Regions from separate parts of the Stenotrophomonas tuberculopleuritidis genome, predicted to be linked through region 3. Evidence: predicted binding sites of a transcription regulator. Region 3 holds the regulator's gene; each other region holds the start of a gene.
The links. Region 3 encodes FliA, which starts transcription of late flagellar genes. Its sites were predicted from a motif close to TAAAGTTTNNCNNNCNNNGGCCGATAA; they were not measured.

Region 1 (7,852 bases), 1.9 Mb from region 3:
CCACCTGATGAACGTGGTCAGCGCCGATGGCATCGGCAAGCTGCCCGACCACAACGCGGCCGAAGCCGTGCAGCGGGTACCCGGGGTGTCGATCGAACGCGACCAGGGCGAAGGCCGTTTCGTCGCCGTGCGTGGCCTGCCCGCACAGTGGAACTCGACCACCCTCAACGGCGACCGCCTGCCGACCGCCGAGGAGGAAACCACCAGCCGTGCCACCGCATTCGATTTCTTCCCGACCGAGCTGATCGAGCGCATCGAAGTCAGCAAGACGCTGACGCCGGACCGCGAGGGCGATGCCATCGGCGGCCAGGTCAACTTCGTCACCCGCACGGCACCGACGCGCCGTACCTTCGCTGCCAGCGTGGCCGGCAACTACAACGACAAGGCAGTCGACACCGGTACCAGTGCCAACGTGCTGTACGGCGACCGCAGTGCCGATGGCCGCTTCGGCTTCCTGGTCAACGGCACCTACTGGAAGCGCCCGTGGGCGACCGACAACTTCGAGCCGCGCCGCAGTGCCGACAGCCTCGGCACCTACCGGCTGGAACTGCGTGACTACACGGGCGAGCGCACCACCCGCGGCGTCAACGGTGGCATCGAATTCCTGCCGGCCGACGGCCACCGTCTGTATGCACGTGGCCAGTACGGCGAGCTGAGCGACGATGAGACCCACTACAAGCACCGCTACCGGTTCGACAAGGACCGCGTCGAACTGCAGAACATCCACAACCAGCTGATCACCGAGTTCAAGACCTTCGAACTGGGAGGCCAGCACACCTTCGGTCGCGGCCAGGTGGACTGGAAGCTGGCCAGCGCCGAGAACGACTTCCGCTACGGCTGCATTCCCACCTGCGCCGACAACGCCTACTTCGTGGTCCAGTTCAACCAGGGCAGGGTGGGTTACCAGGGCCTGCAGGACCGCGGCGCAGGGCGCAATTCGTACAACATCGTCGATGGTGGCAGTGTCGCCGCCGATACCCCGGAGACCCATCTGCCGCCCGGCTTCTCGATGGACCCGCGGAAGATGTCGCTGAGCGCGGTGGAGCTGTACCGGGTGGCGGTCAACGAGAAGGACAAGGCGGTTGCGCAACTGGACTTCAGCTTCGATGCCAGCGACACGCTGACCTGGAAGACCGGCGCCAAGTACCGTGACAAGCAGCGCCGCGCGCGGTTCTCCGACGAGTTCTATGCCTGGAACACCGCCACCGGTGGCCCGGTGCCGACCCTGGCCGACTTCCCGTTGATGGACCAGCCCGGCCGCAGTGGCTATGACATCGGCAACGGCCGCGACTATGCAGGTGATTTCTCGCAGGTGGTGCCGATGCAGGCACTGGCCGAGTGGTACCGGCAGAACAGGCAGCACCTGGTGCTGGTGCCCGGCGATTCGGCGCTGGTGGCCAACGGCGCGGCGCTGGGCCGCAACTTCGACGTGGCCGAGAAGCAGTACGCGGCCTATGCGATGGCCACCTGGACGCCGGACGAACGCTGGGACGTGGTCGGCGGTGTGCGCCTGGAGCGGACCGCCACCGATGTGCGCGGGCTGGTGCTGGAGCGCGATGCCGATGGCAGCAGCGCGCTGGTGCCCAACCTGGGCCGCAAGCGCTACACCTCGGTGTTGCCGCAGCTCAACGTGCGCTTCTCGCCACGCAGCGATCTCAACCTGCGGCTGGGCCTGACCCGCAGTTTCGCCCGCCCGAACTTCGGTGACATCAACCCGGGTGGCTCGTTCATGGAAGCCGATGGCACCTTCACCTCCGGCAATGCCAATCTGGACCCGACCTATTCGGACAACCTGGACCTGATGGCCGAGTGGTATGCCGGTCCGCTGGGCCTGCTGTCCGGCGGCGTGTTCTACAAGAACATCAGCAATCCCGTATTCCAGAGCAGCAGCACCGGCAGCTTCAACGGCAATGCCAACGTCACCTTCTACCGGCCCGAGAACGGCGACGACGCCAAGCTGTGGGGCGCCGAGTTCGCTTTCGTACGCCGCTTCGATTTCCTGCCGGGCCTGTGGAGCAACTTCGGCATCAACGCCAACCTGACCGTGATGGACTCGCGCATGCACATCCCGGGACGCAGCGGCAGCGTGCCGATCACCGGGCAGGCCGACCGCCTGTACAACGTCACGCTGTATTACGACGATGGCGCGTTCGCCGCCCGGCTGGCGACCAATCACAAGGGCGCCTACATCGAATCGCACGGCGGCAGCAGCGTGACCGACGCCTGGTATGGCGCCAACACGTCGGTCGACTTCAGCGCGTCCTACACCTTCGATCGCTGGACGGTGTTCGCCGAGCTGAGCAATCTCACCGATGAGCCGCTGAAGTACTACCAGGGCAGCCCGCAGCGTCCGCTGCAGGTGGAGTACTACGGCCGGCGTGCGCAGATCGGCCTGAAGTACCTGTTCCAGTAGTCCGCACGGCAGGTGCCGGCACGCGTCGCGCCCGATCGGTGGCGGGCGGTCAACGCAGCAGCGTGACCGCCTGCCCGGCACGGGCAAGGGCGTCGCGCAGCAGCGGGCCGGCCTTGATCGCGTCCACCTCGGCGAACAGTGCCCGCAATGCCTCATCCGGGCGCGAGGCGGGTGCCGCCACCGCCTGCTGGATCGCGGTGAAGCGGTCAGCCAGCACACGGTGGCCGCGATGCGCCTGCGCCCAGGCCAGCAGCGGCTGGCGTACGCCGGCCGCCGCGTCCAGCCGCTGCTGGTCGAACAGTGCGATGGCGGCGGCCGAGGTCGGCGCGCGTTCGATGCTGGCCTGGCGCAGTTCCCGGCTCAGGAACAGGTCGTAGGCCGCGCCGCGTCCGACGGCGATGCGCAGGCCGGGCTGGTCCAGATCGGCAACCGATCGCGCCGGGCTGTCTTCGCGCACCAGATAGGTTCCTTCGATTTCAACGTAGGGCGCGCTGAAGGCAATGCGCTCGGCGCGCGCCGGATCGATCGCCAGGAATGCCAGATCCCAGGCATCGCTGGCCGCAGCGGCCACCACCGACGCAGCGCCATCGTGGCAGGTGAAGCGCGCCTGCACGCCCAGCCGCTGCGCCAGCGCGACGGCCAGCTCCACCGACGGACCACGCGGCGAGTGGGCATCGCCCTGTGCCAGTACCGGGTTGCCAAGATTGATCGCCACGCGCAGGAATCCCTGCGGTGCCAGTGCATTTCGATGATCGGCCAGGGACATCGCGGGCCTGCGCTGCGGGTGGGGGCTTCAGCATGCCACCGCCCGTGTGCTTTCATGTGACTCCGTGAAGGGGAGCAGAGGCAGGAATGGACAGGGCGCTGGCAGCAGACGGGTTCCACCCGGCAGCGGTTGCGCCGTAAATTCCGAGGCATCATGAATCCCATCCTGCACGTTGAAATTCCGGTCATCGATCTCGCCCGCGCCATCGCGTTCTACCAGCGCTGGTTGCGGTTGGAGGTCGACGAACCCATCGTGCTGCATGCCTGCACGATGGCCTACCTGCCGTTTGCCGATGCTGCCGCCGGCGCCAGCGTGGCGCTGGTCAGCGGCGCCGACTATCGGCCCAGCGAGCAGGGCGCGCGCGTCTACTTCGCTGTGGATGACCTTGACGCCAGCCTGGACCGCGCGCTGAAGGCCGGCGCGGTGCTGCGTTTCGGCCCGGCGCTGGCCGGCCAATGGCGCGTGGCCGAGATCCGTGACAGCGAAGGCAACCGCATCGCCCTGCAGGCCCTGGCGAACCGGTAGTGCCGCGCCAGGGCCGGCGCCCCCGGCCGCGCCAGGGCCGCCGAGCGTGGGGGCGGCGCTACGCGGTGCGCGAGCGCTGCAGCCAGTCGTCGATGGCCGGATCCAGGCGGGCGTCGTCCGGCAAGCGGATGCCGAACTGCTGCTGCAGCACCTCGCGCACGTCCTGTACATCGCGCAGCGGGCGGCGGATTGCTGCCTGGCCCGGCCGGTATTCGGTGTAGCGGCCGCTGCCGATGGTGCGTCGCCACGCAGGGCCGGTCAGTGACGCGCGCAGCTGGCCGGGAAAGCCCGACTGCGGATGCGTGCACACGTACCAGTTGCCGACCTCGTTGTCGATCGGCGCAGGCGGCTGCAGGTCGAAACGGTACAGCGGCCGCCACCCCTCGCCGCCGTCTGCCGCCAGCACGAAGTCACCGCCGTCCAGCTGCTGCACGCGGTAGCGTTCATGCGGTGTGTCCTGCGGTGCGCTGTGCAGCAGCCGCAGTGGCACGGTCGGGGTCAGGCTGCCGAAGCCGGTGTCGACCAGCCAGTCCTCGCCGTCCAGCTGCACGCGCACCAGCAGGTGGGTGCGCGCGGTCAGCTCGCCGTCGCCGGCCGACAGCAGTACCCGTGCGCTGAGTGGCTGTGCATCGAAGCCCAGCGCCCTGAGCAGCGCCAGGAAGGCGCCGTTGAGTTCGAAGCAGTAGCCGCCACGCTGCGCGTGCAGCAGTTTGTGCTGGACGCTGTCCAGGTCGATCGGCACCGCATCGCGGAGCAGGCAGGTGAGTGTCTCGAACGGCAGCACGGCGTTGTGGCGCTGCTGCAGCCGGCGCAGGCCGTCCAGCGTGGGCGCTGGCGGCGCATCCAGCTGCAGGCGCTGCAGGTAGCGCGGAACATCGATGGGCATGGCCGGTATCGCAGGCGGGGGGCTCCACTGTGCTACCGCAACCGGGGTTGAGGTCAAGCCCGGCCCGCCGGTGTCATCGCGCGGTCGCCTGGTGCCGGTACAACAGGGGCGTCCGCCAGGGGCCGGCGGTCGATCGCAGATCCGGCCTAAAGTTCATCGGCAGACGGCCGATAGAGGTGCGTCCTTCCGCCTGGAGTCTGTCATGTCGGCCGTCGTCCCCCACCTTCGGTCCCTGCGCGCCCGCCTTGCCGGGCTGCGCGTTGCTTCCCCCGGCCTGTTGCGCTGGCTGCTGCCGCACCGGCTCAGCGTGGCCGACAAGCTCAAGGCTACCCTGCTGGTATGTGGCCTGGGCCTGGTGGCCATTGCCGCGGTCCACGCCTGGACCAGCCATGCCAGCGCCCAGGCGGCCCGCGACCAGGCCCGCTACCAGCAGGGCAGTGACCGGGTCGCCGCGCTGGCGGCCCGCGTGGCCGAGGCCCGGCGCCTGCAGACCCAGTATGCCCGCAGTTTCGACGACGCCGACCGCAGCCAGCTGCTGGCATCGCAACAGGCCCTGCAGCACGACCTGCAGGCGCTGCGCGCGCTGCCGATGGAAGCGGGCCGGCGCAAGGTCCTGCAGACCTTGGCAGATGCGGTGGATGCGTTCTCGCAGGGCATCGCCGCGCTGTTCGAGCGGGTCGATGAAATGGGCCGCGGTGATGCGGCGCTGGCCTCACAGCTGCAGCACGCCGCCGATGCGCTGCAGGCGCAGGTGGATGGCCTGGAACGCCCGGTGCTCGCCCTGCACCTGCAGAAGATGCGACGGCAGGAAGCCCTGCTGCTGCTGGATGGTGATTCGGCCCATGCCGATCGTGCCAGTGAAGAGAAGCTGCCCTTCGATCTGGCATTGGCCGGTCTGCCGGCGGACGTGCAGGAGCAGCTGCGCACCCACATGGAGGCCTACCAGGCGGCCCTGCTGGGCTATACCGCCGCGCGCGTCGGCCTGGATGTCGAAGCACAGTCATTGCTGGATACCGCAGCCAACGTCGGCCCGGCGCTGAGCGCGTTCCAGCAGGCGCAGGCGCTGGCACTGGAGCAGGCACAGCTGCGCCAGCAGGCGGGGGCGCGGGCCGCCGGCGTGCTGTTCGTGGCGACCCTGCTGCTGGTGGCGGGTGTGCTGATCACCAGCCTGGTGCTGGTGCTGCGCGCCGTGCGCCGGCCGATCCAGGACACCCTGCGGTTTGCCAGCGACATCGCCGATGACCGGCTCGATACCACCCTGCGCGTGCACAACGCCAACGATGAAATCGGCCAGCTGGCACAGCGCCTGATCGACATGCAGCAGCGGCTGCGCACGCGCATCGGCAGCGAGCGCGCCATCGCCCGCGGCAACACCCGGGTACGGCAGGCGCTGGACAGCACACAGACCGGGCTGATGGTGGTCGATGCCGAAGGCCAGGTGGCCTATGCCAATCCGGCGCTGCTGCATCTGCTCGACCTGCCGGGTGATGCCTTGGTCGGTACCGATGCGGTGCGGCTGCACCCGGCACTGGCGGCGCTGATCGGCGTCCGCCAGCGCGAGGAGCGCGAGATCAGCCAGGCGGGTACCCGCTACCAGCTGATCGCCAACGCCATCATCGACGACGGTCATTTCCTCGGCGTGGCGGTGGAGTGGCGCAGCCGTGCGCTGGAAACCCTGCTGGAAACCGAGGTGGCAGCGCTGGTCGATGCCGCCGCGCATGGCGAGCTGCACGGCCGCATCGCGCTGGAGGGCAAGCAGGGCTTCGTGCGCACGCTGTCGACCAGCATCAATCGCCTGCTGGCCACGTTTGAAACCAACCTGGGCGATCTGCAGGCGCTGCTGGCAGCACTGGCACGCGGTGACCTGAGCGTGCGCATGGAAGGGGACCAGCAGGGGGTGTTCGCGCGCATGCGCGACGACGCCAACAGCACGGTCACCCAGCTTGGCCGGATCGTCACCCGCATCCAGCAGGCGACCGCGCGGCTGGACGTGGGCGTGGGTGAAATCGTCGCCGGCCACCATGACCTTTCCCAGCGCACCGAACAGCAGGCCGCCGGGCTGGAGGAAACCGCGGCATCGATGCATGAACTGACCGACACCGTGGGCCGCAACGCCGACGCTGCCGGGCGCGCCGATGGCCTGGTGCGCGAGGCGGCCGATGTGGCCCAGCGCGGAGGCACGGCGGTCGCTGAGGTGATGGCGACGATGCAGGGCATCAGTACCGCCTCCAGGCGCATCGGCGACATCATCCAGCTGATTGACGGCATTGCCTTCCAGACCAACATCCTGGCCCTCAATGCCGCCGTGGAAGCCGCACGGGCCGGCGAGCAGGGCCGCAGCTTCGCGGTGGTCGCCGCGGAAGTGCGGCTGCTGGCACAGCGCAGCGCGGATGCGGCCAAGCAGATCAAGGGGCTGATCGAGGATTCGGTGGCACGGGTCGGGCAGGGCAACGCACAGGTGCAGCGGGCAGGCATCACCATGGACGAGATCGTTGGCAGCGTGCAGCAGCTGGCCGGGTTGCTGGCCGGCATCCGCAGCGCGTCGCAGGAACAGCACGCCGGCATCGCCCAGGTGAACCAGACCATCGTGCAGATGGAGGCCAGCACGCAACGCAACGCCAGCCTGGTGGAAGAGGCCGGTGCATCGACCACGCAGATGCAGGCGCAGGTGCAGGCGCTGGCCGAAGCCGTGGCCGCGTTCCGCCTGCAGCCGGCGCGGCAGGCGGCACGCGCGGCGTGATCACGCAGGCCGGGCAGGGCCCGGCGCTGCCCGGTGCAGGGCAATGGGGTGGCGCCCGGCCCTGGCCGGGTCAGTACACGTCGCGCCGGTAGCGTCCGCTGTCCAGCAGTGCTTCCACCGCGTCGTCGCCCAGCGCATCGCGCAGCACCCGGTCCACGCCCTCGGCCATGCCGTGCAGCGAACCACAGACGTGGATCACCGCGCCGCGCGCCAGCCAGCGCTGCAGCTCGTCGACCGCCGCCAGCAGCCGGTGCTGTACATAGCCGCCCCCCTCCGCATCGCGCGAGAACGCCAGGTCGACCCGCAGCAGATGCGCGTCGGCCTGCCAGTGGGTGATCGCGTCCGCGAACAGGAAATCGTGCGCGCGCTGGCGCTCGCCGAACAGCAGCCAGTGACCGTGCTCGCCGTGCTGCGCCGCTTCGCGCAGCAGGCTGCGCAGGCCGGCGATGCCGGTGCCGTTGCCGATCAGGATCATCGGCGCGCCAGGCCGTCGATGGAATCCCGGATTGCGGTGCACGCGTG
Region 2 (7,852 bases), 900 kb from region 3:
CGCCGCGGTCAGCACCTGGCCTGCCGCGTCCCGCGGCTGCATGTAGGGAAGCGCTGCCGCACTGCCGCGTTCGACCAGCGTGGAATGGGCTTCATCGGCAGCGAAGCGGTGGCGTTCTCCCCACTGGCGCAGCGCCACCAGCAGCGGGAACAGCGCCTGCCCGGCGGGAGTCAGCACGTACTCCTGGTAGGCCGAACCGTCCGAAGCAGGGCGCAAGGCCAGGATGCCGGCCTCGAGCAGTCGCCGCAGCCGGTCGCTGAGGATGTTGCGTGCGGCGCCGAGGCTGCGCTGGAAATCGCTGAAGCGGGTGATGCCGTCGAAGGCATCGCGGATGACCAGCAGGGCCCAGCGGTCGCCGAGCAGATCGGCGCTGCGGGCCACCGGGCAGGGACTCTGGGTGTGCATGGCAGGTGTCCGGTGATGTGGTTGCAGTTTAAAACCACCAACGGTAGGCTTGCATCAAGTTTCAAATTGCAACCATATTCATGCCGCCCTCCCTGCTGTCGCGGCCCATCCTGGGCCTGCTTGCTGTCGCCGCCGGTGCCAGCGTCGCCAACGTCTACTACGCGCAACCGCTGCTGGAGCGGTTGGCACAGGCCTTTGCGCTGGACCGCGCGGTGGCCGGCACGATCGTGGCCGCCACCCAGGCCGGCAGCGTGCTGGCGTTGCTGGCACTGCTGCCGCTTGCCGACCGCGGTGATCGCCGTCGGCTGCTGCGCGTGCAGTGGGCGGCGCTGGTGGTGGCGCTGGTGTGGCTGGCCGCTGCGCGCTCGGCGGCGTGGCTGTTGTCGGGCATGCTGCTGGCCGGACTGCTCGGCACCGCGCTCACCCAGGGCCTGATCGCCTATACGGCCGCGTTGGCGCCAGCCGAGCAGCGCGGGCGCGTGGTCGGCACCGTGCAGGGCGGGGTGTTCATCGGCCTGCTGCTGGCGCGGGTGCTGTCGGGCGCGGTGGCGGCGCTGGCCGGCTGGCGCGCGGTCTACCTGGTGTCGGCGGCGCTGATGATCGGCCTCGCCCTGCTGCTGTGGCGGCACCTGCCGCCGGTGCCGGTACCCGCAGTGCCGCCGTCGTGGCGCGTACTGCTGGCGTCGATGGCCGGGATGCTGCGCCGCGACCGCACGCTGCGCGAACGCGGCCCCCTGGCGCTGTTGCTGTTCGCCGGCCTCAACGTGTTCTGGGCGGCCGTACCGCTGCCGCTGTCGGCACCGCCGCTGCACTGGTCGACGGCGGCCATCGGTGCGCTGGGGCTGGCCGGCGTGGTCGGTGCGCTGCTGGCCGCGCGGGTCGGGCACTGGATGGACCGTGGCCACGCGCACCGGGTGAGCCTCGGCGCGCTGCTGCTGATGCTGGCGGCGTGGTGGCCGCTGCTCGGCCTGCCGCACTCGTTGGCGCTGTTGCTGCTGGGGGTGGTGGTGCTCGATCTCGGTGGGCAGGCGCTGCATGTATCCAACCAGGCCCTGCTGCTGCGTGCCCCGGCCGCACAGCACGGGCGCCTGGTCGCGCTGTACATGCTGTTCTATGCGGTGGGCAGTGGGGTGGGCGCGGCTGCCGGCAGCTGGACGCAGGCGCGGCATGGCTGGCCGGCGGTGTGCCTGCTGGGCGCCGGCATCGCGTTGCTGGCGGTGCTGTGGTGGGCCGGGTGGCGCCTGCCTGTGCAGAACGCACGGGCCGATGCCGGCAGCGTCCAGCACCGGTAGCGTCTGTCAGTGGACTGCGTTGCAGGGCGACCCGCCCAGTCGCGCCGTCGCCGCACGGTCAGCGCTGCAGCGCCCGCCGCCCGGGCGCCTCCTGCAGGTTGTCGTCGGCAACCACCACGCGGTTGCGCCCGCAGCGCTTGGCCGCGTACATCGCCGCATCGGCGCGTGCCATCAGCCGCTCGTAGTCCGGGTGCCCATCGTGGCCGGCGACGCCGATGCTGGCCGTCAGCCCCAGCACCTGGCCGTTGGGCAGCGCCAGCGGCGACTGCGCGATCTGCCGGCGCAGGCTCTCGGCGATCACCGCCGCCTGCGACTCGCTTGCCGCCACCAGCACCACCACGAACTCCTCGCCACCGTAGCGGAACAGGTAGTCGCTGCCACGGGTCTGCTGGCCCAGCAGTGCGGCCACATGCTGCAGTGCGCGGTCGCCGGCGTCGTGGCCGTGGCCATCGTTGATCGCCTTGAAGTGGTCCAGGTCGAGCAGCAGCAGTGAGAACGGCGTGCGGTTGCGCGTGGACAGTTCAATCTCGCGGCGCAGCACGGTTGGCAGGAAGCGGCGATTGAGCAGGTTGGTCAAGGCATCGCTGCCGGCGTCGAGTTCGCCGATGCGCTCGAACAACAGGGTCATCAGGTTGCGGATCGTCGCCAGGTCTTCGCGGATCGCCGGCAGTACCGCCAGCCGCGTCGCCGGGCCGTCGGCGGTGACCCGCTGCAGGCAGCTGTCGATGCGTGCGACCAGGCGGCCGACCGCGTGGGTTTCCGTGCTTTCACCGAAGCTGGGAATGCCCTTGTGGGTGAACCACAGGCCGAATTCCGATGTGGCCAGGCTGGCGTTGTCGCCGCCCTCGCCGTGTCCTGCCAGGGTGTACAGCAGGGTGTTTTCCCAATCCAGCAGCAGGGCGCGCTGGCGTTCGCGTTCGGTGCTGACGTTCTGCACCAGCGAGAACAGCCGGTACGCCGCATCGGTGCGCGAGGAGCGCTCGCGTGCATGCGTATAGGCCAGGGTCATGCCTTCCATGGCGATGTCCATGATCGCGCTGAGGCAGTCGATGGCCGCGAATGCGACGTCGCTGTCGCTCGCATCGGCGCGCAGGCGCACGTACAGCTCGTGCTTGAGTACGCGCGCACCGCGGGTCACCAGATCCACCGGAATACCCACCCGCGCGTGCACATCACCGATGACCCGTTGTGCGGCGACGGTGGCGGCGACGCCGGCCGCATCGGTGGTCAGCAGCTGCACCAGCCAGCGTTGCATGGCCGGCTGCAGGCGCTGCTTGACCTGTTCGTGGGACAGGAAGCGGCGCGCGCGCGCGTCCTGCAGCAGTACCTCGTAGAAGCGCTGGGCCAGCGCCGGTGGCGCGTCGGCGGCGGCCGCATGCAGCAGCGCGGTGGCGGCAGGGCCAGCATCCAGCAGGCAGTTCTGCCAGGCCTCGGCCAGCGGCTGGCTGGCGTCATCCAGTTGGGGAGTTTCCACGTCGATCTCTGGCGGCAGGCAACAGACCCGGGGTATCGGCCCCGGCTGTCACCGGTTGATGGCAGGTGAGCCGGTCAGTTTAAGCGCGATGCAGCCTTGGACGGTGCGCAGAGCACAGTCCGACCGCTGCCGCAATGCGTTGACGCATTTGAGAATCAATCGCATTGATGGGACAATGGCCGCACGGATCGACCTGCGGGCCCTGTGCAGCGGTGGTCCGCCTCCCCCTGTCGCTGCCTCAAGCCCTTTGCCAGAGGCCCCGTTGCCCTGTCAGAAGGTTTTCGATCATGTCCTCTTCCGTTGTTGTTCCGCCGCGCGCCCGTCCGCTGGCGCTCGCCGTTGCCGCTCTGCTGGCGACCAGCGCGTTGTCCGCCCGGGCGGAAACCGATGCCACCGATATCGACACCGTGCATGTCACCGCTTCGGAGATCGCGCGGCAGGCGCTGGGCACGTCGACCATCACCGCCGAGGACATCGCCAAGCGGCCGCCGGCCAACGACATCGCCGAGCTGCTGCGCACCATGCCCGGCGTCAACCTGACCGGCAACAGTGCGTCGGGCCAGTATGGCAACAACCGACAGATCGACCTGCGCGGCATGGGCCCGGAAAACACCCTGATCCTGGTCGACGGCAAGCGCATCGGTGCACGTGATGCGGTGCGCATGGGCCGCAGCGGCGAGCGCAATACCCGTGGCGACACCAACTGGGTGCCGGCCGAGATGATCGAGCGGATCGAAGTGCTGCGCGGCCCGGCCGCGGCGCGCTATGGCTCCGGTGCCTCCGGCGGTGTGGTCAACATCATCACCAAGCGCCCGACCGGTGACCTGACCGGCGCGATGGATCTGTACGGCCTGGTCCCCGAGCACAGCGCCGAAGGCGGCAGCGAGCGCGTGGGGCTGCAGCTGAGCGGTCCGCTGACCGAGACGCTGTCGTTCCGCCTGTATGGCAATCTCAACCGGACCGACGCCGATTCGCTGGACCTCAACCGCCAGTACGCCACCGCTCCGAACGCGGTACCGCCGGCCGGTCGCGAAGGGGTCAAGAACCGCGACGTCAATGCGCTGCTGCGCTGGGATGTGACTGCCGACCAGGTCGTTGAAGTCGAAGCGGGCACCAGCCGCCAGGGCAACATCTATGCCGGCGACCGCGCCGTCAGCACCACCGGTACGTCCACGCCGGTGGATCTGGCTGCGCTGGCCGACGAGCAGGCGGAGACCAACCGCATGTACCGCACCACCGGCGCGATCACCCACCGCGGCCGCTGGGGCGATGTCAGCTCGCGGGTCACCGCCGCGGTGGAGGCGGTCAACAACTCGCGCATCAACGAAGGCCTGGCCGGTGGCCCGGAGGGCAGCTTCAACGGGACCGATTGGTCGACCTCGCGCCTGCGCAACTACCAGCTGGATGGCGAGGTGAGCTTCCCGACCACGATCGGCGGTGCCGAGAACGTGTGGACGCTGGGCTTCGAGTACCTGGACAGCCGCCTGACCGACCCGTATTCGATGAGCCAGTCCAGCAGCAGCGGTGGCGGCATCCCCGGCCTGTCGGCCGACCGCGCGCGCGGCAAGGCCGATGCGCAGACCACCGCGGTGTTCGTGGAAGACAACATCTACTTGGGTGAGCGCTGGATCGTCACCCCCGGGCTGCGCTTCGATCACCACAGCCAGTTCGGCAACAACACCAGTCCCAGCCTCAACGCGCAGTTCCGCATCAACGGCGACTGGGTGGTCAAGGGCGGCATTGCCCGCGCGTTCAAGGCGCCGAACCTGTACCAGTCCAACCCGGACTATCTGTACTACACCCGCGGCAACGGCTGTCCGAACGCGCTGCCGAGCCTGGGCGCCGGCTGCTACATGCGCGGCAATGCCGACCTGAAGGCCGAGACCAGCCTCAACAAGGAACTGGGCATCGAGTGGGCGCCGCAGAGTGGCTGGCAGGCCTCGTTGACCTATTTCCACAACGACTACAAGGACAAGATCCAGGCCGGCTATGAGCAGATCGGCCTGACCGCCGACACCCGGGGCCGCATCTTCCGCTGGGAGAACGCGCCCAAGGCCATCGTGCAGGGGCTTGAGGGCAACCTGGTGATCCCGCTGCTGGGCGAGCAGGGCGACCGCCTGAAGTGGAGCAACAACTTCACCTACATGGTGGAGAACGAGAACAAGACCACCGGCCAGCCGCTGTCGGTGATCCCCAAGTACACCATCAACACCATGCTCGACTGGCAGGCCACCGAGCAGCTGTCGTTGCTGCTGACCGGTACCTTCTACGGCAAGCAGGAGCCGGCCACGACCAACATCAACAATGACCCGCGCTGCACCGGCAGCTGCGACGCCGCCACGGTGCTGCAGACCCGCGGTGCGTACAACATCTGGGGCGTGAGCGCGCGCTACAGGGTGACCGACACCGTCAGCGTGGGCTTCGGTGTCAACAACCTGGCCGACAAGCGCCTGTTCCGCGAGGCCAACAGCAGCGATGCCGGCGCAGCGACCTACAACGAACCTGGCCGCGCCTACTGGGCCAGCCTGCGCTTCGGTTTCTGAGCGCACGCAGGGCCCGATCCGCTGCGCTTGCCGGCGATGGCCTGGCGCGACCTCCCACGGTAGCGCCGGGCCATGCCCGGCGTAGGCTGGCGCAGGTCAATGCATGGCGCCATGCGTCGCGGTAGCGCCGGGCCATGCCCGGCGGCCTCGGCGGGTCGCGGAGCCTGCAATGTTATAAACACCGTGATAGTTTCCCCACGCCCGCCAGCGTAGCCTGCCTCCCATCGCAAAGGAGCTGTTGCCATGGGCCACGACCACGATCACCTGCCATCCGAGATCCGCCACGAGAAACCGCTGTGGTGGGCGCTCGGCCTGACCTCCACGTTCCTGGTCGTCGAAGTGGTGGGCGCGTTCTGGACCAACAGCCTGGCGCTGCTGTCCGATGCCGCGCACATGGCCACCGACGCGCTGGCCCTGATGATCGCCCTCATCGCGGTGCGCTTGAGCCGGCGCCCGCCCGATGCGCGCCGCACCTACGGCTATGCACGCCTGGAAGCACTGGGGGCGATGATCAACGGTGCGATGCTGTTCGTGGTCGCCGGCTACATCCTGTGGGAGGCGATCGGCCGCTTCCGCCAGCCGCAGGAGATCGCCTCCACCGGCATGCTGGTCATTGCTGCGGTGGGCCTGGTCATCAATCTGATTTCGATGCGGCTGCTGCAGGCCGGCAGCGGCGAGAGCCTCAACGTCAAGGGCGCCTACCTGGAAGTGTGGGCCGACATGCTCGGTTCGGTGGCGGTGATCGCCGGTGCGCTGCTGATCCGGTGGACCGGCTGGAAGCCGATCGATCCGATCCTGGCGGTGCTGATCGGCCTGTGGGTGCTGCCGCGCACCTATGTGCTGATGCGCGAAGCCATCAATGTGCTGCTGGAAGGCGTGCCCAAGGGCATGGATGTGGCGCGGGTGCGTGAAAGCCTGTCCGGCCATGCGGCGGTGCTGGATGTACACGACCTGCACGTGTGGGCGCTGGCCTCCAGCACGCCGGCACTGACCGCGCACATCGTCATGCGCGATGGCACCGATGCCGATGCGCTGCGCCGCGAGCTGGGTGGACGCCTGCACGATGGCTTCGGCATCGAGCACGTGACCCTGCAGATCGAAGCGGACCACTGCGGAGAAGCCTGTGGCGGACCGGTGCCGGCCACGGGCGGCGGGCACCAAGGCCATGAAGGCCACGACCACGGCGAAGACGCGCAGGGCCATCGCGGCCACGTGCATCGTTGATGGGCATGGACGACCGCGCCGGGTGATGCCCGCTGCGGTCACCGGTCCCGGCGCGAGGCCAACCGGTCCGCCAGCCGGGTCGGCTCCGGCAGCCGATAGCCGCGCAGCGTGCGCTGCACCCAATGCAGCGCGGTATCGGCGCTGACCCGGTGGCCACCGGCCACGAACAGTGGCTTGCAGCGCACCTTGCTGCGCAGCACCCAGCCCAGCTGCTCGTCACCGTCCATCAGCGGGGTATGCGCGCCGGCGTCGGCGGCCGGCTCGACAAAGCAGCCCACCAGTTTCGACTTGGCCACACCGATGCTCGGCAGGTCGGTCACCACGCCCAGGTGGGCTGCGATGCCGAGCCGGCGCGGATGGCTGATGCCATGGCCATCGACGAACACCAGGTCCGGCGTGCGCGGCAGCAATGACAGCGCGGCCAGCAATGCCGGCAGTTCGCGGAAACTGAGCAGGCCGGGGATGTAGGGCATCACCGTGGGGATGCGGGCGATTTCCTGCGCCACCGGCTGCAGGGTCTGCGCGTCAAGCAGGACCGCCGCAGCGCGGGTGATCGCGCCGTCCTCCTCGAACCCGACATCCAGCCCGGCCAGCCAGCGCACCGGGTCGGGCAGCCGGTCCTGCCGCTGCACGCGGGTGGCCAGCTGCTTCTGCTGTTCGCGGGCGGCACTGACGCTGCCTTCCCAGCGCCCGGGGTCGATCAGTGTATTCATCGGCTACAGGATGGCATCCACACCGCCACGGCGCGGTGAGCGGGCGCCGGGGCTACAATGGCGCCCTGCCTTTCCTCGCGTTGGAGACCCTGCAGTGACCCGTAAACTCGTACTGTTGCGCCATGGCCAGAGCCAGTGGAACCTGGACAACCGTTTCACTGGCTGGGTCGATGTCGACCTGACCGAGCAGGGGCGCCGGGA
Region 3 (7,852 bases):
CGGTGGTGCGCGTCCTGCAGAACCTGCTGATCGAGCGCATTCCGATCCGCCAGCTGCGCAAGATCGCCGAGGCGCTGGTCGAACACGCCGCGCACAGCCAGGACCCGGCCACGCTGACCGCGGCGGTGCGCACCGCGCTGGGCCGCTTCATCGTGCAGGAGATCGCCGGAATGTCGGCGGAGCTGCCGGTGTTCACCCTCAACCCGCAATTGGAACGTGTCTTGCAGGAGTCCACGCAGGGCAACGGCGCCGCGCTGGAACCCGGACTCGCTGAGCGACTGCACCAGAGCCTGGCCGAATGTGTCAGCAAGCAGGAAGCCAGGAACGAGCCGGCGGTGGTGCTGGTGCCGGGCCCGGTGCGTTCCGCGCTGGCCCGCCTGGTCCGCCACAGCGTCCCGTCGCTGTCGGTCCTGGCCTACAGCGAGGTGCCGGAAGACAAGCGCCTGAAGCTGGTCGGAACGATCAGCTGACGCCGCCTCCCGACGCGCCAGAAAACAGACACCACCTCCACAACGCAGCAACCGACAGATTCCAAGGGGAACCCGAACCGTGCAGACCACCGACCACCCGCGTTCTCCGACCGCCACTCCGCCGACTTCGTCCCGTGACCACAGCATGAAAATCAAACGATTCGTCGCCGCCGACATGCGTTCGGCCATGAACCTGGTGCGCAAGGAGCACGGCCCCGACGCCGTGATCCTGTCCAACCGCCGGATCGAGGAAGGCATCGAGATCGTCGCTGCCGCCAACTACGATGAGAGCGCCGTGCAGCGCGCCCTGGAAGCCTCGCGCCGCGAGGTGGCCCCGCCGCCGCCGCCGAAGCCGCGCACCGCTGCCGATGCCGTGATCGCTGCCGTCACCCGCCGCCGCAGCAGCACCCCCGCCGCCGAGCCGGTCGCCGCGACCACGTCGGCGGTCGCCGCCCTCGCCCGCGCCGCGGTGGGCGCCACCGGCCGCACCCTGGACAGCGCCGACGAGATCGTGCCGACCCGCGGCAGCACCGGCTTTGCCGCCACCCTGGCCCGCGCCGCCGTCAATGAATCGACGCTGCCCGAACAGATCTTCGCGCCGTTCGCCGAGGCCATCGTGGCCCCGCCGGCCGCCGCTGCGACGGTCGCGCCGGCCGCTATCAACCGCGCCCGTTTCCAGATCGATCCGCCGCTGGAAGACACCGCCGCACCGATCGCCGCTGCACCGCCGCCGTTGCCGATGGCCATGGCAGCCGCTGCTGCGCCGGCGCCGGACCTGGAGACGGTGCCGGTCGCTGCCGCCACGGTCGCCGCCGCTGCGGTCGAGGCCGCGCCGGCGCCGCTGCCGGCCCTGGCCGTGGCCCCCGCATTGACCCTGGTCGCGCCGGATGACGCCGAGATCCGCCACCTGCGCCAGGAAGTGGCCGGCATGCGCCAGGTGATCGAGCGCGAGATGAACCGCTTCACCGACGAGCGCCTGCGTGGCTGCCCGGTGCGCGCCACCGCGCTGGACCTGATGGACGAGTACGGCTTCGACGCCGGCATCGCCCGCGACGTGGCCATGCAGATTCCGCCGGAGACCGAGGCCCACCGTGGCCGCGGCCTGATGCTGGGGCTGATCTCGCGCAAGCTGCCGATCGCGCCGGTCGATCCGATGGAAGAAGGCGGCGTCATCGCCCTGGTCGGCCCCACCGGTGCCGGCAAGACCACCACCATCGCCAAGCTGGCCTCGCGCTTCGCCGAAGCCCATGCCGCCCGCGATGTCGCGCTGGTCACCACCGATACCCTGCGCATCGGCGCCCGCGAACAGCTGTACGGTTACGGCCGCCAGCTCGGCATCGCGGTGCACGAGGCCAACAGCGGCACCGACCTGGACCAGCTGCTGGAACGCCTGAAGGACTACAAGCTGGTGCTGATCGACACCGCCGGCCTCGGCCCGCGCGACCGCGCGCTGGCTGCCCAGCTGCAGTGGCTGCGCGCGGCCCGCCAGGTCCGCACCCTGCTGGTACTGCCGGCCAACACCAGCTTCGGCGACATGGACGAGGTGGTGCGCCGCTTCGGCGCGGCCAACCTGCAGGGCCTGGTGCTGAGCAAGCTGGACGAGACCGGCCGCTTCGGCAACGCCCTGTCGGTGGCGGTGGACCACAAGCTGCCGATCACCTGGGTGACCGACGGCCAGGACGTCCCGGACGACCTGCACCGCGCCAGTGCAGCCAATCTTGTACTTCGCCTTGAAGATTTGCGCCGCGCGGCCGATATGCCCTGCAACCCGGAGTTGAACCATGCCGTCGCGTGAGTACGCCAAGCTGACCACCACCTTCCCGCTGTCGGCCACCCGCAGCGAGCCGCTGGGCCCTGTGCGCACGATCGCCGTGACCGGCGGCAAGGGCGGCGTGGGCAAGACCAACGTGTCGGCCAACCTGGCCGTGGCGCTGGCCGGCATGGGCAAGCGCACGCTGCTGCTCGACGCCGACCTGGGCCTGGCCAACATCGATGTGATCCTGGGCCTGAACCCCACCAACACCCTGGCCGACCTGGTCGCCGGACGCTGCAGCCTGGACGATGTGATCATCGAGGGCCCCAACGGCGTGCTGGTGGTGCCGGCCGCGTCCGGTCGCCGGCACATGGCCGAACTGGCCCCGGCCGAGCACGTCGGCCTGGTCAACGTGTTCTCCGAACTGGAACGCGAGCTGGACATCATGGTGGTGGACACCGCCGCCGGCATCAATGACGGCGTGCTGACCTTCTGCCAGGCCGCGCAGGACACCGTGGTGGTGGTCTGCGACGAGCCGGCCTCGATCACCGACGCCTACGCGCTGATCAAGGTGCTGTCGCGCGAACGCGGCGTGGACCGCATCCAGGTGGTGGCCAACATGGTGCGCGACCCCAACGAAGGGCGCGTGCTGTATGAGAAGCTGACCCGCGTCTGCGAGAAGTTCCTGGCCGATGTCTCGCTGAACTACCTGGGCTGCGTGCCGCAGGATGACTGGCTGCGCCTGTCGGTGCAGCGCCAGCAGCCGGTGGTGAAGGCCTACCCGTCCAGCCCGGCCGCGCTGGCGATCACCGAGATCGCCCGCCGCACCGCCCGCTGGCAGGCCCCGACCGAACCCCGTGGTGGCGTCGAGTTCTTCCTCGAACGCATTCTCAAGCAGCGTGGGGTGGCCGCATGAAAGGCGCCGCCCAGTACAGGGAAGTCCAGCGCTCGGCGGCGAACGAGGTCATCGCCCAGCATTCGGACCTGGTGCGGCGCATCGCCCACCACCTGGCCGCACGACTGCCGGCCAGTGTCGAGGTGGACGATCTGATCCAGGCCGGCATGATGGGCCTGATCGAAGCCTCGCGCAGTTACGACGCCGACCAGGGCGCCTCGTTCGAGACCTATGCGTCGATCCGCATCCGCGGTTCGATGATCGACGAGATCCGCCGTGGCGACTGGGTGCCGCGTTCGGTGCACCGTCGCGCCCGCGATGCGGCAGCGACCATCCGCCGGCTGGAGCAGAGCACCGGGCGCGCCGCCAGCGCGACCGAGGTGGCCGCAGCCATGGACATGCCGCTGCCGGAGTACCTGCGGCTGATGGAGGATGCCTCGCGCGGCCAGGTACTGAGCCTGGAATCGCGCATCGAAGACCAGGGCGAGCTGGATACCGTCGCCCAGGGCGGCCCGACCCCGCAGCAGGTGCTGGAGCGCGGCGAGTTCGGTCGCGAGCTGGGCAAGGCCATCGGCCACCTGCCCGAGCGCGAGCAGCTGGTGCTGTCGCTCTATTACGAGCAGGAACTGAACCTGAAGGAGATCGGTGCCGTGCTCGGGGTGAGCGAATCGCGGGTCTGCCAGATCCACGGCCAGGCAGTGCTGCGCCTGCGTGGCCGGTTGAAGATTTTCGAGGCCGCCGATGCCGGCCTTGAACAATGAACATGCTCGAGATGGCCGACGCCGGGCTCGAGAGCTGAACAACAAAGGAACTCTGCTTTGAACAAGAACATGCGCATCCTGATCGTCGACGATTTCTCGACCATGCGTCGTATCGTCAAGAACCTGCTGGGCGATCTGGGCTTCACCAACACCGCCGAAGCCGAGGACGGGCATGCCGCGCTGTCGTTGCTGCAGAGCCAGCCGTTCGACTTCGTGGTCACCGACTGGAACATGCCGGTGATGACCGGCATCGAACTGCTCAAGGCGATCCGTGCCGATGCCAAGCTGAAGACCCTGCCGGTGCTGATGGTCACCGCCGAAGCCAAGCGCGAGCAGATCATCGAAGCCGCGCAGAACGGCGTGAACGGCTACATCATCAAGCCGTTCACCGCGCAGACCCTGGAAGAAAAGCTGGGCAAGATCTTCGAACGCCTGGCGGCCAGCGCCTGATGGATACCACGGTCGACAAGAATGCCCTCGCCCAGCGCCTGCAGGAAGCCCTGGACGCGCTGGAATCCGGCGACGAAGCGGCCTGGCGCCAGCGCATCGACGGTCTGGTGGCGGCACGCACCCAGCCGATGATGAGCGGCCTTTCGCGGCTGGCGCGCGAACTGGGCCAGGCCCTGGGCGAGCTGCCGACCGTGCCCGACGAAGCCGGCGAACTGGACGACGCCTGCGCACGGCTGGATCACGTGGTGGCAATGACCGAACAGGCCACCCATCGCACCCTGGACCTGGCCGAGGAATGCCGCAGCCTGACCGAGCAGCTGCGCGCCGATGGCCTGCAGCCGGGCCAGGATGCACAGCTTGAGCGCATCCGCCACAACCTCACCGAGATCGCCCTGACCCAGAGCTACCAGGACCTGACCGGGCAGATCATCCGCCGCGTGGTGGGCATTGTCCGCCGCGTGCACGAAGGTTTCGGCGCGCTCGGGCTGCCGCCGGAACAGCATCGCACCGCCCCGGAACTGGCCGGGCCGGCACTGAAGGGACTGGACCGCCACGCGGTCTCGCAGAACGACGCCGACGACCTGTTGTCGGATCTGGGGCTGTAACCATGGGCGCGGTAGCCGACGACATCACTGCCGATTTCATCATCGAGGCACAGGAAATCCTGGATCGCCTCGGCGAACAGCTGGTGTCGCTGGAACAGGCACCGCAGGACAACGAACAGCTCAACGCGGTCTTCCGCGGATACCACACGCTGAAGGGCGGCGCGGGCTTCCTCGGCATCACCGCGATGGTCGAACTGTGCCACGCCGCCGAAGAGGCGCTGGGCGCCGCGCGCGCCGGCCAGGCCGTGCTGCAGGCCCATCATTTCGATGCGGCCCAGCAATCGCTGGATTACCTGCAGTCGATGCTCGATGCGGTGTCCTCCGGCAGCGAACCGGGCTACGCCCCGCCGGAACTGGTCGCCCAGTTCGACGTGCAGGGCGGCGCCGCGGCGGCGCCAGCGGTGGCGCCGGCAGCGGCCGGCACCGGCGACCTGATCACCGACGACGAATTCGAGGCCCTGCTCGACCAGTTGCATGGCGGCAAGGCGCCGACCACGGTGGCGCCGGCGGCGAAGAAGGCCGACGACATGATCAGCGAGGACGAGTTCGAAGCCCTGCTCGACCAGCTTCACGGCGGCGCCGCCCCGGGCGCCAGCGCGGTTCCTGCGCCGGCGCCGGTCGCAGCGGCGCCGCGACCTGCAGCGCCGGCGGCAGCGGCCGCGCGGCCGGCGGCCAACAAGCCGGTTGCCGAAGCCGAGCACACCGTGCGCGTGGACACCAAGCGCCTGGATGCCATCGTCAACCTGATCGGCGAGCTGGTGCTGTCCCGCAACCGCCTGAAGACCCTGCGCACGCGCCTGCGCGACGAAGAGCTGGATCGTGCGGTGTCCACCCTGGACATCGCCACCGCACGGCTGCAGTCGGCGGTGATGCGGACCCGCATGCAACCGGTCGGCAAGGTGTTCTCGCGGTTCCCGAAGGTGGCCCGCGACGTTGCGCGGTCGCTCAAGAAGGAAGTGGACCTGGAGCTGATCGGTGCCGAGACCGAGCTCGACCGCAATCTGGTCGAAGCGCTGGCCGACCCGCTGGTGCACCTGGTACGCAACGCGATCGACCATGGCGTGGAAATGCCCGACCTGCGCGAGGCGCAGGGCAAGCCGCGGATGGGCCACGTGCGCCTGTCGGCGCAGCAGGAAGGCGACTATGTCAGCATCGAAGTACAGGATGACGGCGCCGGCATCGATCCGGAAAAGCTGCGCGCGAAGGCGCGCGAGAAGGGCCTGATCGATCCGGAAGCGGCCGCCCGCCTGAGCAGCGAGGAATGCCTGCACCTGGTGTTCCTGCCGGGCTTCTCGACCAAGGCGCAGGTCACCGACATCTCCGGCCGTGGCGTCGGCATGGACGTGGTGCAGTCGCGCATCCGCGAGCTGAGCGGCCAGATCCAGATCCAGTCCGAACTGGGCCGCGGCAGCCGCTTCCTGATCCGCGTGCCGCTGACCCTGGCGATCCTGCCCACCCTGCTGGTGCAGGCCGGCGAGGATGTCTACGCGCTGCCGCTGGCGCGCGTGATGGAAGTGCTGCACGCGCCGCGCACCTCGCTGGGCTGGTTCGACGGCCGTGCCGTGCTGGACCGCCGCTCGCACACCCTGCCGCTGGTGGACCTGCGGCAATGGCTGGATGTGACGCCCGCCGCCTCGTCGCTGCTGACCATCGTGGTGCTGCAGGCCGGTGAAGCGCGTTTCGGCCTGGTCGTGGACCAGGTGCGCGGCCGCGAGGAAGTGGTCATCAAGCCGCTGCCGAAGGCGCTGCGCGGCCTGCGCGGCTACGCCGGCGCCACCCTGATCGGCGACGGCCGCATGGCGCTGATCCTCGATGTGGACGGGCTGAGATGAATCCCGCCGGGCATGGCCCGGCGCTGCCTGGCGTTGCCCTTGCCGGCGACCCGAAAACTGTGACCACCGTCTGTACGCGATCTACCGGTGTCTCAAGTCCCATTCATACACGCCGATACCGGACCCATGGATAGACTCAGCCTCATTGGACTTTTCCTCGCCCTGGCCTCGCTGGTCGGTGGCAGCATCCTCAAGGGCGCCGGCCTGGCCTCGCTGTGGTCGCCTGCTGCGTTCGTGATCGTCATCGTCGGCACCATCGCCGCCATCCTGCTGCACACGGCCCCGGCGGTGTTCAAGCATGCCTTCAGGATCGTGCGCTGGGTCGTGCGCCCGCCGCACAGCGACCGCCGCGAGCTGATCCAGCAGATCGTGGAATGGAGCAACATCGCCCGCCGCCAGGGCCTGCTGGGCCTGGAAGCACAGGTGGAGGCGCAGCAGGACCCGTTCCTGCGCAAGGGGCTGCAGCTGCTGGTCGATGGCGTGGAGCCCGAATCGATCCGGCACATGCTGGAAATCGAGCTGAGCAGCCAGGAACACCAGGACCAGGCCGGGGCCAAGGTGTTCGAGGCGATGGGCATCTACGCGCCCACGCTGGGCATCATCGGCGCCGTGCTCGGCCTGATCGCGGTGATGAAGAACCTGGCCGACCCGAGCAAGCTCGGCCACGGCATCGCCGCGGCGTTCACCGCCACCATCTATGGCATCGCCTCGGCCAATCTGCTGTTCCTGCCGATCTCGGCAAAGCTCAAGAGCGTGATCTCGCACAACAGCCGCGACCGCGAGATGGTCATCGAAGGCCTGATCTCGATCGCCCAGGGCGAGAACCCGCGCAACATCGAAACCAACCTCTCCGGTTTCCTGCACTGACATGGCCCGCCGCAAGCACCACGAAGAGCACGCCAATCACGAGGCATGGGCCATCCCCTATGCCGACCTGATGACGTTGCTGCTCGCCTTCTTCGTGGTCATGTACGCGATTTCCTCGGTCAACGAAGGCAAGTACCGGATCATGGCCGACGCCCTCACCGATGCCTTCGGGGGGGCACCGCGCACCATCAACCCGGTGCAGGTGGGCAACAAGCAGGT

Region 1: the regulator FliA is predicted to act here: its motif matches at 4,738-4,764, upstream of Q5Z10_RS19160 (methyl-accepting chemotaxis protein).
Region 2: the regulator FliA is predicted to act here: its motif matches at 3,204-3,230, upstream of Q5Z10_RS06360 (GGDEF domain-containing protein).

The regions. Positions count from the first base shown of each region.
Region 1 is NZ_CP130831.1:4,197,452-4,205,303, reverse strand. Features, by position in the region: gene Q5Z10_RS19180 (TonB-dependent receptor) at 1-2,413, shown strand, start outside; gene Q5Z10_RS19175 (transporter substrate-binding domain-containing protein) at 2,463-3,179, opposite strand; gene Q5Z10_RS19170 (VOC family protein) at 3,333-3,704, shown strand; gene Q5Z10_RS19165 (arylamine N-acetyltransferase family protein) at 3,763-4,590, opposite strand; gene Q5Z10_RS19160 (methyl-accepting chemotaxis protein) at 4,793-7,330, shown strand; gene Q5Z10_RS19155 (PepSY domain-containing protein) at 7,401-7,852, opposite strand, start outside.
Region 2 is NZ_CP130831.1:1,366,517-1,374,368, forward strand. Features, by position in the region: gene Q5Z10_RS06350 (winged helix-turn-helix transcriptional regulator) at 1-405, opposite strand, end outside; gene Q5Z10_RS06355 (MFS transporter) at 486-1,697, shown strand; gene Q5Z10_RS06360 (GGDEF domain-containing protein) at 1,756-3,171, opposite strand; gene Q5Z10_RS06365 (TonB-dependent siderophore receptor) at 3,459-5,714, shown strand; gene Q5Z10_RS06370 (cation diffusion facilitator family transporter) at 5,958-6,938, shown strand; gene nfi (deoxyribonuclease V) at 6,977-7,651, opposite strand; gene gpmA (2,3-diphosphoglycerate-dependent phosphoglycerate mutase) at 7,746-7,852, shown strand, end outside.
Region 3 is NZ_CP130831.1:2,269,211-2,277,062, reverse strand. Features, by position in the region: gene flhA (flagellar biosynthesis protein FlhA) at 1-470, shown strand, start outside; gene flhF (flagellar biosynthesis GTPase FlhF) at 616-2,265, shown strand; gene Q5Z10_RS10730 (MinD/ParA family ATP-binding protein) at 2,252-3,139, shown strand; gene Q5Z10_RS10725 (RNA polymerase sigma factor FliA) at 3,136-3,879, shown strand; gene cheY (chemotaxis response regulator CheY) at 3,937-4,329, shown strand; gene Q5Z10_RS10715 (protein phosphatase CheZ) at 4,329-4,934, shown strand; gene Q5Z10_RS10710 (chemotaxis protein CheA) at 4,937-6,766, shown strand; gene Q5Z10_RS10705 (flagellar motor protein) at 6,893-7,633, shown strand; gene motD (flagellar motor protein MotD) at 7,635-7,852, shown strand, end outside.